DNA from 3 places in the Brevibacillus halotolerans genome. Region 3 is predicted to be linked to each of the others. Evidence: predicted binding sites of a transcription regulator. Region 3 holds the regulator's gene; each other region holds the start of a gene.
What was found. The regulator LexA, encoded in region 3, represses DNA repair genes until DNA is damaged. The targets are predictions, from matches to a motif close to CGAACATATGTTCG.

Region 1 (4,215 bases), on a different contig from region 3:
ATCATGAAATTCTTAATGACTTTGCCGTCATACCAACGGGGTTAACACTATAGTTTCAAAAACAATGTAAGTAAAGAATAGACATTGCAAGAAACACCCTTAGTAAATTGTTCATTGTTGTACCTACTAGCAAAAATGCCTCAATATTATCTTAATCCATTAACCTTTTGTCAAACTTATCTGTTCTAACATCAAGTAATCTACCATTTATTTTTATATGAATGTCGTCTGTCCATTTTACATCGGTATTTGCTTCTTTCCAGCTCCAATAAATAAGCTTGTCACTAAAAAAGCCAACATTTACATCAACTCTCAGCCCACCTTCATCCCCAAAGCGATAGACCTTTGCAGTATATGTATTATTTGGAGAAGACACCTCTTTCAGTAAATCGCCCTTTTGTAGAAATAAAGTAGAATAGAATGCAAAGTATACAATTAGAGATAGAAACACTATTATAGAAATTAATATTATAAGAAACCTTTTGAGTAGAATATTCATAGCCCTTCCCTCCCTTTATTATGTAATACTTCGCAATTACCATATTCTCTATAAAATGCACAACCCCTTTTTGCTTATCCGTTAAGGGTGGCGGCTTTATCCTTGTTCCTCCAGGTAAATGGATCTCATAAACTGGGAATTTACTTGCATTACTCCGATAACATTCAGATCGTTGGATGGATCGAGATGAGAAATCGTGCTATGTAGAAGACTTCGCTTTCATTCATCCTGGAGACTTTGCCCCTGATAAACAGATTTAAACCAATGAGTAGTTAAAGACTTATAAACTAAGGTCGGTAAAACAAATGAATTTTTGCACCCCCAAAATGTAATTAGGGGGGTGCCGTATCCCAGTTCTCACTCGAAATACATTCCATTTAGATGCAAAAAGTTATTGCTTAGGTTTCTACACTAATCACATCTTCTACAGGTATCCACCAGAAATCCTCATCGTTCTTTAATTTGATTTGTTTAAACATTAAATCAAACTTATCTACCCACCCCCAAGCAGATTCAATTACTCCTTTAGCCCCTCTGGTCTCTTTCCACCAGCTAATAGTAAGAGCATAATCATACTGTCGTGAGTCAGATATCCTGTAGCAAAATTCGGCTAGCTCATCCTCTTCAATGATCGGTTTCTCGATCAGTTTCTTATCCTCGTGATGCTGACGTATCATCTCGGCGTGTTCGGGCAAAATGAATTTTGTTACAAGCGGATCAAGTATTTTACTAGCCATGAAAACATCTCCTTAAATACGAATGTATGTTCCTATTTTATTGATGGAGAGGATATAATGCAATGGGTAAAATTACATGTTTGTAATAAAAATAGCCCTCCAATGGTTTAAATTCCGTCAGAGAGCCTAACTTATCTTGATTTTATTAAGCCTATTCGCTTATTTGCGCCGGAAGTTTCTTCTATCACTTGTCCCTAACATTAGTAATCTTTTTAAGATTTATCCTTGTACTCACACATAACAGATAGTAGGCAGTAAAAGGAAATGTCGACCTAAGGAGTGAGTGGAAACAAAACAATGACTCTACCTTAACTATTTAACATTAAGCCACTTCATATATGTAACCATCTTTCAAACTTAATTCTAATGCCTCCCTTAATTCATTAACATTTTGTGCTGTTGGATTTACAAGTACTACAGAAACGGTTTGTTTAGTCCCTGATTTATACTGAATTTCAACTTTAAATTGACCATGCTCAAGTTCCTTAGAATCTAAATGGAAATTGGGAGATGTTAAAATGCTATCCTGCTTTCTCCTAACCTCACCAATTGTCTCAATTTGATCTATAATGTCATCCTTTATTTCTCTTCTTAGCTTGCTGTTTGTTTCCCCCATATTTTTACCTTTATCCTTTTTTGTAATCGACACTATTAATCATCCTTTCAATTATTATTTTCCATGGCTACGGTGTAAGACTTAAAATTAGCCTTGACCTATTAACAATATACTGCACTAATATACAAAATAAAACTTTATTTCAAATATTTGCTTTTTGGTATTTCCCTATTTTTTCGAGTTACATTTAATGCTCATCTTTACAAATAATCAAAGCTCCCTACTCGGAGGGCTATTTTACAATATCGACAAATCCTAAAGGTGAATGGTAAAATATTGATAAAATCAACATACACTACTCCATCAATGTATTACAGAGGGGTGCTGACTTATCTTATTCGGTGTATTTAGTATAATGCTGTTTATTATATTGATAGGTGCTATTGTAACTTTATTACTGCTAAAGTCTGTTTTTTCAAAAAACATTGCCTATATTGTTTTCTCTTTGCTTCTTATTTCAATTTTAGTTTGGCAACAAGTAACGATGGAACATTCAAACAATTTTTTTGTTATTACTTTAATTTTGGTTTTTACTATAAAAGTAATAGCAGACCAAAGAAAAAAATAGAATTGCCCAGATTACCACTACAAAAACAAAGAGAAAGCCCTCAACGGTCTAAATTGGTCTTACCCCTGTCAAGTAGACAGTTTGAAACAAGCCCACGTCTAGGTGTTCAGTTTAAAATTAAGTTTTAGACTGGAGTAGTTGATCCTACACAGTTCACGGATAAAAAATCTCCCAGCCTTCCGAAAATTAGTTTTAGACTGAGCCTAATACATGAAACAGCGGCGACTTAAGACCTGAAAATAAAGTCTTAGACTCGCCGCTGTTTTTATTGAACTATCGAACCCGTTCATATTACGCCGCACTGTCATATTCGCATAGTAGCTCTTCATACATTTTGATATATCCATACAATTCGCATTCGGGCATGGGAGGTTGAAAGATGAACGAGAACAATGGAACTCTCTCTAACAAATGGTCCGGAGATACTCCGGATGCTGTTCATTCGCAGACGGTGAGTGAACGAGGCCCTGTATTGGAACAGGACAGCGTGCTGCATGAAAAGCTGGAGACTTTCATCCATTCGAAATTGTTGGAAAGGCCCGTGCATGTCAAAGGTTATGGCGCATTCGGCTACTTTCAGACCGTGCATGCCATGACGGCTTACACGCAGCTTTGTTTCTTGCAAAATCCGGGTCAGCAGGTCCCCGTCGCGGTAAGATTCTCCTTAGCTGTCAGCAACAAAGGCACGCCGGATACTTCCCGTAATGTGAGCGGATTCGCCACCAAGTTCTACACGGATCAAGGTGTGTTCGATCTTGTCTTTAACCACTTTATTACAAATTTAAAGAACTACATGTTTATCGCATATGTGCTTAGAAATCTAATTGGAAAATCTAAAGAGGTAATTCAGGAACGAAATAACATGTTTCTGAATTACCTCTTTTTAATATACTATCGAACCCGTTAGTTAAATAAATTTGTTGTCTGTTTTTATTGAGTGTCTTCGTCGCTTTTGTACTCCAAAATATCACCCGGCTGACAATCCAAAGTCTTACATATCGCTTCTAATGTTGAAAAACGAACCGCTTTTGCTTTCCTGTTTTTCAGAATGGAAAGATTCGCCATAGTAATTCCAACCCTCTCCGAAAGTTCTGTTACGCTCATTTTCCTTTTTGCCAACATTACATCAACATTGATGATAATCGCCATGATATACACCTCAGATCGTTAAATCATTTTCTGATTTTATATTAATAGCTTCTTGTAAAAGTCTTTGGAGAACAGCAGCAAAAACGGCGATCACCATAGAGGCGAAAATAATAGCCAATCCGATTGGTATGAAACTTGGAGGGTCAACTCTCTCCGCCATGAGATAGTAGAGTGGCATACCTAGCAGGTACAAGGTACTGATTGTGATGGCACAGTATTTTATATTCTTTAAAGCCTTTACGGATAATTCCGAGAACCCTTGGTTCTTATCAATATAGCTTAAAAGTTTAAAAGCTTGATACAGAGCAAAGTAAAAAGGTATCGCTGCCGCGTACATATCGATTAAAACGAGGGATTTCATATAAGCAATATCTGGATACAATTCTCCAGCAAAATTCCCGATCTTAGGCACCAAAAATATGCACAATGCAAGAACTGGGATTCCAATAAGAATATTAGCTATCTTTAAAAAGAGTGTTGTTCCCCGTTTCATAAAGAGCACCTCGCTAATTTAATTATAAAATGACTTTAACACGCAATTTATTGTTTTACAATAAATTTATATCGTTTTTTATTACATTGTTATTGTTAATGGAATATCCTTTTTATTTTAAGCAAAAAAATAAAAAGCATTTCTCATTACAAA
Region 2 (4,215 bases), on a different contig from region 3:
TTTTACCTGATGCAAGGATATAAGGGAAATCACGGCGGCTTACTTTCTCGACGGATTTGTTAGTAGCGAATTCTTCTAGTTCTTGATCAGTAAGACCAATTTTAATTTTACCATCCATGATACCAATCGTAGCTGGCACAGCACCGTTATCGCGAATGATTTGCTCAACCTTTTTCGCCATCTCCATGTTCTGCGGATACGGCATGCCATGAGAGATAATAGTTGTTTCTAAAGCGACGATCGGTAATTTATTTTCTAGAGCATGTGCAACCTCTTCAGTAAAAGTTAAGTAGTTTTTCATTGTGCATTCTCCTTTACGAACTGATATAGTTTTTCCGGCTGTAATTCGGGAGAGACAGATTGTTCTGTGACCAATGTCAGAGCTGATGCAGCAAGACCTAACCGACAAGCGTCTAAAAGCTCTTCACCGTGTAGAACACCATGCAACAGACCCGAGGCAAAGGCATCACCAGCACCGGTGACATCTACAACATCCACTGGATATGGTGGAAGTAAAACCTCGTGTTCAGGGGAAGAAACAAAAATACCTTGTTCACCCATGGTTACGATGACATTGAGAGCGCCGCGTTTGCGAATGAACTGGCAAGCTGTTTTTACATCCTCTACATTGTTAATCTTCATGCCAGAAAGAATCTCAGCTTCTTCCTGGTTAGGCAAAATACTTGTGACGCCCATGAGAGATTCGGGTAATTTCTTGGCTTTCGCTGAAGAGACTGGATCAATATACAAAGTAATGTTCTCATCGTGACAGCGTTTGATCATGTATGCCAACACGTCCTCAGGGAGGTTCGTATCTAGAAGCACAATGTCGGAAGCGACGATATGAGCCCATTTCTCTGCGATCATCTCAGTTGTTACTTTTTCATAAATATCCATGTTTGCTAGGGAAACGAACATTTCACCATCTACATCTAGTAGCGCTGTGTAGGTACCCGTTTGTTCAGAGGAGAGCATCCAGGATTGACTAACATCTACCCCATGCTGTTTGGTTTCTGCAAGAACCCATTCACCCTCTTTGTCATTGCCTACGCTAGTAATAAGAGAGGTAACGCAACCAAGGCGTCCCAAATTTTCAGCAATGTTTCGGGCTACTCCTCCACATGATTGAGAGATGCTAACTGGATTGGAAGAGTGCAGTTTGACTTGTTGTTTGCTGCGAGCTTTGCGATCCAGATTGGCTCCCCCAAGGCAAGTGATGGAAGCTTCTTCTTTTAAAATGTAGGCTCTTCCTTTGATTTGGCCTTGTTTCATCATAGTGGCAATATACCCTGCTACGGCTGAGCGGGAAATTCCCATTTTATTGGCTAATTCTTGTTGACTGATGAAGGGATTCAAACGGATATAGTGCAAGATTTGTTGTTCTTTATCCATGTGACACTCCTCCTTTCAAACAAAAGTTTATCACTTAAACAAAAGTTTGTAAAGTGTTTGTTTATCAAGTATGATAGGAGAAAACATTTACAAAAGTGCTTGTCGGCTATTTTTAGTAAGAGTTTCTCCATGATCTAAGCAAAAGTCTATCTGAAAAACAAAAGTTGGGTTACAATAGCAAAAAGAGGCGAAAAAGGGGCGGTTCGTGTGTCATTAGTGGGAGAGGAAAGAAAGGAGCTCATCTTAGAACTACTACAACAAGAAGGAAAAGTAAAAACAACTGAGCTAGTAGAAAAGCTACAAGTCTCTTCAGAATCCGTACGTCGGTATTTAGAAGAGCTAGAACAAGAGCAGAGGCTCAGGCGGGTGTATGGGGGAGCCGTCAAAGTAAGCGGAGACATCGAGCTGCTTTCTTATAAAGACGACTCAGAAGTTTGTTATAGCAGCGTAAAAGATATTGCACAGACAGCAGCAAATTTGGTGCAGCATGGGGAAAGTGTAGCTCTAGATGATGGGATCATTTCACTATATATGTTGCCCTACTTATTAGAAAAACAAGACGTGACGATCATTACTTGCTCTGTGCGATTACTGCAAGCCTTTTTTCTTCAGGAGAAAAAGGACGAATTTACAGGAGATATCTACTTTTTAGGTGGAAAGGTCCATCAAAAGCATGCACGTGTATGCGGCTTGATGACAGAAAAAATGATGGAATATTTCCATGCAGATAAGGCTTTCCTGTGTGTAGATGGATTATCCTTACAAAAAGGAATGAGCCATCATGATGCCGAACGAGCTTTTTTGGTTCGCAAATTTATGGAGAATTCAAAGGAATGCATTGTGCTGTGTGATCAGGCTAAATTGGAATTACAGACTTTTTATAAGATTGCAGATATAAAAGACATTCAGACAGTTATTTGTGATAGCGAAATACCTGAGGAATGGGCAGATAAATATCAAGAATGGCAGGTTCAATGGGTAAATGCTTCTAGGGTGTAACCGGTTACATAGAACTATCGTATATATTCATACTGTCCTAACACATAATAACAGCAAACATGAAGTTCAGGAGGCACAACATGTGGTACAGCAGTTGGATGCTTACGGTATTAATGATCGGATACACAGAATGGGGCGCAGATACGGGGAGATCTATTCAGGAGGCACAGCACGTACAGGTGATCCAAAATGAAATAAAATTTAGTTCTGTCAAGGAACTAACCAATGCTTCTCAGGCAATCATTCGTGCCACAGCATTGGAGGCTGTTCATGAACAAGCGACGAATCAAACTGTACAAGGAAGAAAAGTTGTCAAATATACACAAACCTTTCAAGTAAAAGCAACACTGAAGGGGAGCGTAGGGAGACAAGTCCGGCTTGTATTTTATGGATTGGAGCCTAAGCCTGATGCAGGAGACCCTTTAAATTTACAGTATCCAGGGGCACTTGGGGATGGTGAATATTTTTTATTCTTAAAAAAAATGGATTCCAATACCTACACAACCGTAGAAAAATGGCAAGGAATCTACCCTGTTTTTGGGGGCAAAACGGTGGCTCTAGAGGGATCTGGAATTTCTGAATTAAACGGACTAACACCGAATCAGATGATGGATAAAATAAAACAGGTAACAAGACAATAGGAGAAAAAGCCGTTTTCTGTATAAAGAGAAAACGGCTTTTTTAGGAAGCTTTTTTTAATCAATTAGTCTAGTAATCCTAACATAGAGAGACCTTTGGAAATCCCATCCTCATTGCAGCTTGCTGTTACATAACGAGCTTTTTGTTTTGCTTCCAAAACGGCATTGCCCATGGCTACACCATGTCCAACGGTTTCCAGCATTTCTAGATCGTTTAAGCCATCACCAAAGGCATAGGTGTGCTCAAGGGAAAAATGACCGTGTTCCAGCATTTTTTGGATGCCGACTGCTTTGGAGCTGCCCAATGGAATAATATCTAAGGCATAATCATGCCAATGAATAAAGCCAAATTGAGGGAAGCGTTCCATATACTCCTTAGCAAGCTCAGGTGCGCAGAAGATAATGCTTTGATAAATTGGATTTTTCTTATAAAAATCAGGGTCAAGAGAAGGCTTAGCCAATTGTAGTTCACCATAAATTACGTCCAAAAGAGGATCGTTAAGATGGTTGGCGCATAGCATTTCATGATTTACATAAGTAAGGACATGACCGTGTTTGTTGGCAAGATCAGTTAAATCTGTTAGCTGCTCTATCGCTATTGGATTACTATAGATTTCTTCACCTTCAAATACAACATATTGACCATTTATGGAAACATAAGAATGAATGTCTAATTCTCTACATATGTCTTCTAATTGCTTAGGCATACGACCAGAAGCGATAGCAGTATAGATTCCATTTTCACGCAATCGACGTACCGCATCGCGAGTGCTTGTCAGTAATTGCTTATCTTCAGTAAGTAAGGTTCCGTCTACATCAAAAAATACGATTTTTCTCTCCACGTAAATTTCCTCCGCTTTTTCTAGTTGATCTAAGGGATACCACTGTGTCGTAACGCCCAACGGTCACGCCGACACCAGATGGTACTAACAAGATAAACCTTACAGTATGAAAAGCATTTCAGGTCAAGAGAATTCTTCAGATTCTCTTCAAGCTATGTGAACATGGCAACTATTCTCAGCTTATTTTAAAATGGAGAGAGGGGGGATGACACATGGCTAATATAAAACAGATAGCCGAGCTAGCAGGTGTTTCGATTACAACTGTTTCACGCGTTCTTAACAATCATCCCTATGTGCAGGAAGCTAAGCGTCAGGCAGTCTGGGATGCTGTGCATAAGCTTAAT
Region 3 (4,215 bases):
TTGGCGCGATATGCTTGCTTCCCTTTATCCATTACCATGTATTTTTAGACCTAACTCCGCAGAATTGGGCATACGCGATCATTACTGGCATTATCCACACTGGTGTTGTTTATCTTCTGTTTTTCGATAGTGTACGAAAGCTATCGACCAGAATAATTTCAGGAATGGTATTTTTGGATCCAGCTGTTGCTATTTTATTAGATGTGATCATTATTGGATTTCGACCAAATATGATACAAACAGTAGGAATTTTATTAATATTTATTGGGATGCTTTATACGTTAAAAAAACCAAAACAACAAAATACAGCGAATATTACGTAAAAAAGATCACCTGCACTCTTGATTAACTAGTGGGGTACAGCTAAAATGGGGAAAATATTTTAGGATGGAGAGGGATCAATGAATTCTTATGAGCTGCAAATAAAAGAGTACCTACATGCAAAAGCTGCTGATGCCCAGCACTTTATACTGAATCAATCTTGCCATACGGTCGAAGAGGCGGCTAAAGCTGTGAACGCTTCTATTGAGGAGCTGGTTAAAAATATTTGTATGATTGATGAAGATGGACGACTAATTGTGGCCATTGTAAAAGGAGAGGATCGAGCTAGTACATCACGAGTAAGTAAGGGACTCAATATAAAAAGACCTCGTTTGGCAGATGAAAAGGAAGTATTAGAAGCAACAGGTTATCCAGCCGGTGGGGTCCCTTCTTTTGGATTTGAGGCGATTTTTTTGGTTGATCCGAAAATAACAGAATTAGAGTATGTTTATACGGGAGGAGGCTCTCCTCATTCATTAGTGAAAATAAAGGTAGAAGATTTAGTAAGATTAAATAGCGGAAAATTGATGCGTGTAAGAAAATAGGCGATGCGGTACAGCTAGCATTAAGGCATTTCCTCGCATACGACAGCCCATTCTCCTACACCAATTTTTAGGGAATGCAGTGGATGAAAGAGCTGATACTGATCAGTGAAGGTGTTGCGTGATAACGTGATAAAAAGACTAGTGAATCGTCACGTTGCCTGTAATAGGAACAGGTTTTATGCTAGCGTTTTGCAGAATAACAATCCAATGCGAATGTCGTGGGACGGTTACAGTAGAGCCTTTTGGGTAGATTTTTTCAGCTCCGTAGGTATTTGCATTCAGTAGATACCAGCCCAATGAATCTACTTTCTTATCAAACGTAACCGTTACGCTACCGCCTTTCGCAAGGAAAAAAGGGCCTGTAACACCAGCTTCCCCATAACCTCTATCCCATTCCTTTACCGTTAGTGCAAATGGAATAGAATATTGGCTGTAAGCATTACTACTAATCGTTACTTTTGTTGTGATATGCTTATCTAAAGCCGCGTAGCTAGTCGAGTACAGTAAGAAAACAAGTGGTACTGCTAATAAAGAACAAACGATTTTGTGCATCTTGTAACCTTCCTTTCCGAAATAGGATATACAGACTTGAAGCGGGGATAATTTAGTATATAGTATTAATTTCTCTAAATGTTATATTTTTCCTGTTATCCATATACCTTTTTCTTGCTGTCCTTTTGCCTGTATGAAGTGGAAAAAGGAACTGGTAAAAGAGCGCTATAGATAAATAGGTCAGGCTTTGCTAAAAATGAGATCATAAAAAGAGCGGGATCATGTATATGCAGGAAAAGACACGTTTCGCAAACAAGAAAAGGAAACTCCTAAGTAAAAATGAAACGTAGGAGGGCACTGAAACGTACATATAGAAAACGGGTCAGATGCAACAAAGAGGGGGGTTAAACATGGATGTTTTATTATGGTTGATTGTTATACTTCTATTCGGTGTAAGTATTGCTGGTATTTTCTTCCCAGTGTTACCTGATACGATTATGTTATGGGGCGGTTTTTTACTATATCAATTCGCGATTGCAGAGCCTGGAGCAGGTTTACCGGTTTCCTTCTGGTGGGGAATGGGGATTTTGAGTGTGGTGTTATTTGGTGCTGACCTATTGACTAATATGTACTTTGTTAAAAAATATGGTGGCTCAAAAGCATCAGCAATCGGGTCAATATTAGGTGTTATTATTGGTGTACTTACGTTTCCGCCATTTGGTATGATTATTCTCCCATTTGTATTTGTATTATTAATTGAAATGCTGATGCAAAAACAACCGGCAGAACGAGCTTTTAAGATAGCGATAGGAAGTCTTATAGGTTTCTTTAGCAGTGTCATTATGAAAATCTCTATCCAACTCATCATGATTATCTGGTTCTTTATTGTTGCTTGGTAAAGCTTATTGTGGATCGTTACATTGGATTTTGAGTGTTGATCCATTCCATAAAACCGAGATTGTCAAATTCTCTATCATTTCCTGTAGGGAAACCGGCAATCTCGGTTTATTTGTGTTTACACATCAGAATTAGAGAAGACTTGTTTGAAGATTTGCTAAAAAGAAACACTGTTTTAAGTGGCTATGAGGTTAATTTACACCTAAATATAAGTCCAGTAGTAGGAGAAACACGAAAGGTATCAAGGAGATAGGTAGAGTGGGGCATAAAATAAACCGTTACAAACAATAAATTTGAGTAGTAAAAAACTCTTGGCGAGTATGATCCTCACCAAGAGTTTGTACGTGTAAGCACGTGAGAAGTTAAAAATCCAATGCACTAGTGGAAAAGGCGGTAAACGCCAATTACTTTACCTAAAATCGTCACATTATCTAAAATGATTGGTTCAAGCTGTGAGTTTTCCGGTTGTAGACGGAAGTGGGTTTTCTCTTTAAAGAAACGTTTTACAGTTGCTTCATCCTCTTCGGTCATGGCTACCACGATATCCCCGTTGTTAGCTACATTTTGTTGGCGGACAATTACATAATCGCCATCTAAAATGCCTGCTTCGATCATGCTCTCTCCCATAACGCGCAACATGAACACATTGTCAGACGTAACGATGTTTTCTGGCAATGGAAAATATTCTTCCACCTGTTCAATAGCTGTAATAGGTTGACCTGCCGTTACCTTACCAACCACTGGTACTCGAACGATGGAGCTTTCATAATCGTCCTGTAGACGAGTCTCGTCCAATAATTCAATGGCACGTGGCTTAGTAGGATCGCGGCGGATTAATCCTTTCTTTTCAAGTCTTGCGAGATGACCGTGAACAGTGGAACTGGAAGCTAGTCCTACGGCTTCACCGATTTCTCGAACAGACGGGGGATAACCTTTATCTTTTACTTCCTTACGAATAAAATCAATGATCGCTTGTTGGCGATTGGAGAGTTTGGACATTTCGAACACCTCATTCTCTCGATCCAGATATTTTCTACATTATACCATGAGAATTTGCGTTCGACAAACATTAGTTCGATTCTTTTGCTTGACAGGAATATTTGTTCGCATTATGATGATGTTATCAAATGAGAACAAACGTTTGCGAGGGTGATGATAATGATGGTACAATCTAGCAATTGTCAGAATCTATATAAAGATAAAACAAAAACAATGACGAGTAAGAACACATTGGTACATCATAGAAAAGGGATAACGCGAGGGCAAGCAATCGTAACGTTATTGCTGATCATAGTATCCCTTGCAGCAGGCAGCATGATTTTTGGAAAAGAGAAGGTGGCTATTGCGGCTCCCCATACACAGCAGGCAGCTATAGTCATTACAATTCAGCCAGGTGATACGCTGTGGAGTATTGCACAAGCTTATCAACAGGAATCTGGACTATCAGCCAGAGAGCTAATGGATGAGATCATGAAACAAAATCAGTTAGATAGCCCCATGATTTATGCAGGAAATAATCTAGCTATTCCAGTATACCGATAAGCGGGAGCCATAATTTATATCTCCTCTCCTTTGGTCTTGTGTTATAATAAAGAGAAGTTAGTTGAGGAGGTATCACCATTGGTTACTGATGCAGAAGTAAAACGTATTAATGAATTAGCCAAGAAATCGAAGGGTGTTGGCTTAACTCCAGAAGAAAAAACGGAGCAACAAGTTCTTCGTCAAAAATACATTGATGCTATGAAGGCTTCCTTGAAATCTAGTTTAGATTCGATCCGTTATGTAGAGGATGAGGAACCTAAACACTAGTCTATGTGATTTTTCCAAATGATCCGTAGCACTAGTGCTGTGAAACAGGTTTTTACAAGTAAATAGAGGCGATGGAGTTCGCCCTAAGCGCCAATAGGCTAATGACTCCTACCAGTAATATTACTGGTAGGAGTTTGTTTGTATATATGTG

Region 1: O0550_RS23640 (YolD-like family protein) is a predicted target of LexA. The motif match lies at 1,256-1,269, and genes of this name have one in related genera.
Region 2: O0550_RS19200 (carbohydrate kinase) is a predicted target of LexA. The motif match lies at 1,409-1,422, and genes of this name have one in related genera.

What each region holds. Positions count from the first base shown of each region.
Region 1 covers NZ_JAPTNK010000034.1:7,682-11,896, forward strand. The annotation lists gene O0550_RS23635 (DUF5412 family protein) at 152-499, opposite strand; gene O0550_RS23640 (YolD-like family protein) at 898-1,236, opposite strand; gene O0550_RS23645 (hypothetical protein) at 1,559-1,885, opposite strand; partial or broken gene O0550_RS23650 (catalase) at 2,800-3,189, shown strand; gene O0550_RS23655 (helix-turn-helix domain-containing protein) at 3,351-3,569, opposite strand; gene O0550_RS23660 (DUF2975 domain-containing protein) at 3,580-4,062, opposite strand.
Region 2 covers NZ_JAPTNK010000018.1:15,648-19,862, reverse strand. The annotation lists gene O0550_RS19205 (pseudouridine-5'-phosphate glycosidase) at 1-301, opposite strand, end outside; gene O0550_RS19200 (carbohydrate kinase) at 298-1,392, opposite strand; gene O0550_RS19195 (DeoR/GlpR family DNA-binding transcription regulator) at 1,600-2,391, shown strand; gene O0550_RS19190 (hypothetical protein) at 2,472-3,032, shown strand; gene O0550_RS19185 (Cof-type HAD-IIB family hydrolase) at 3,095-3,871, opposite strand; gene O0550_RS19180 (LacI family DNA-binding transcriptional regulator) at 4,084-4,215, shown strand, end outside.
Region 3 covers NZ_JAPTNK010000003.1:369,957-374,171, reverse strand. The annotation lists gene O0550_RS06775 (DMT family transporter) at 1-323, shown strand, start outside; gene O0550_RS06770 (aminoacyl-tRNA deacylase) at 402-866, shown strand; gene O0550_RS06765 (hypothetical protein) at 1,005-1,418, opposite strand; gene O0550_RS06760 (DUF456 domain-containing protein) at 1,769-2,257, shown strand; gene lexA (transcriptional repressor LexA) at 2,634-3,254, opposite strand; gene yneA (cell division suppressor protein YneA) at 3,414-3,797, shown strand; gene O0550_RS06745 (DUF896 domain-containing protein) at 3,876-4,064, shown strand; fluoride riboswitch at 4,123-4,182, shown strand.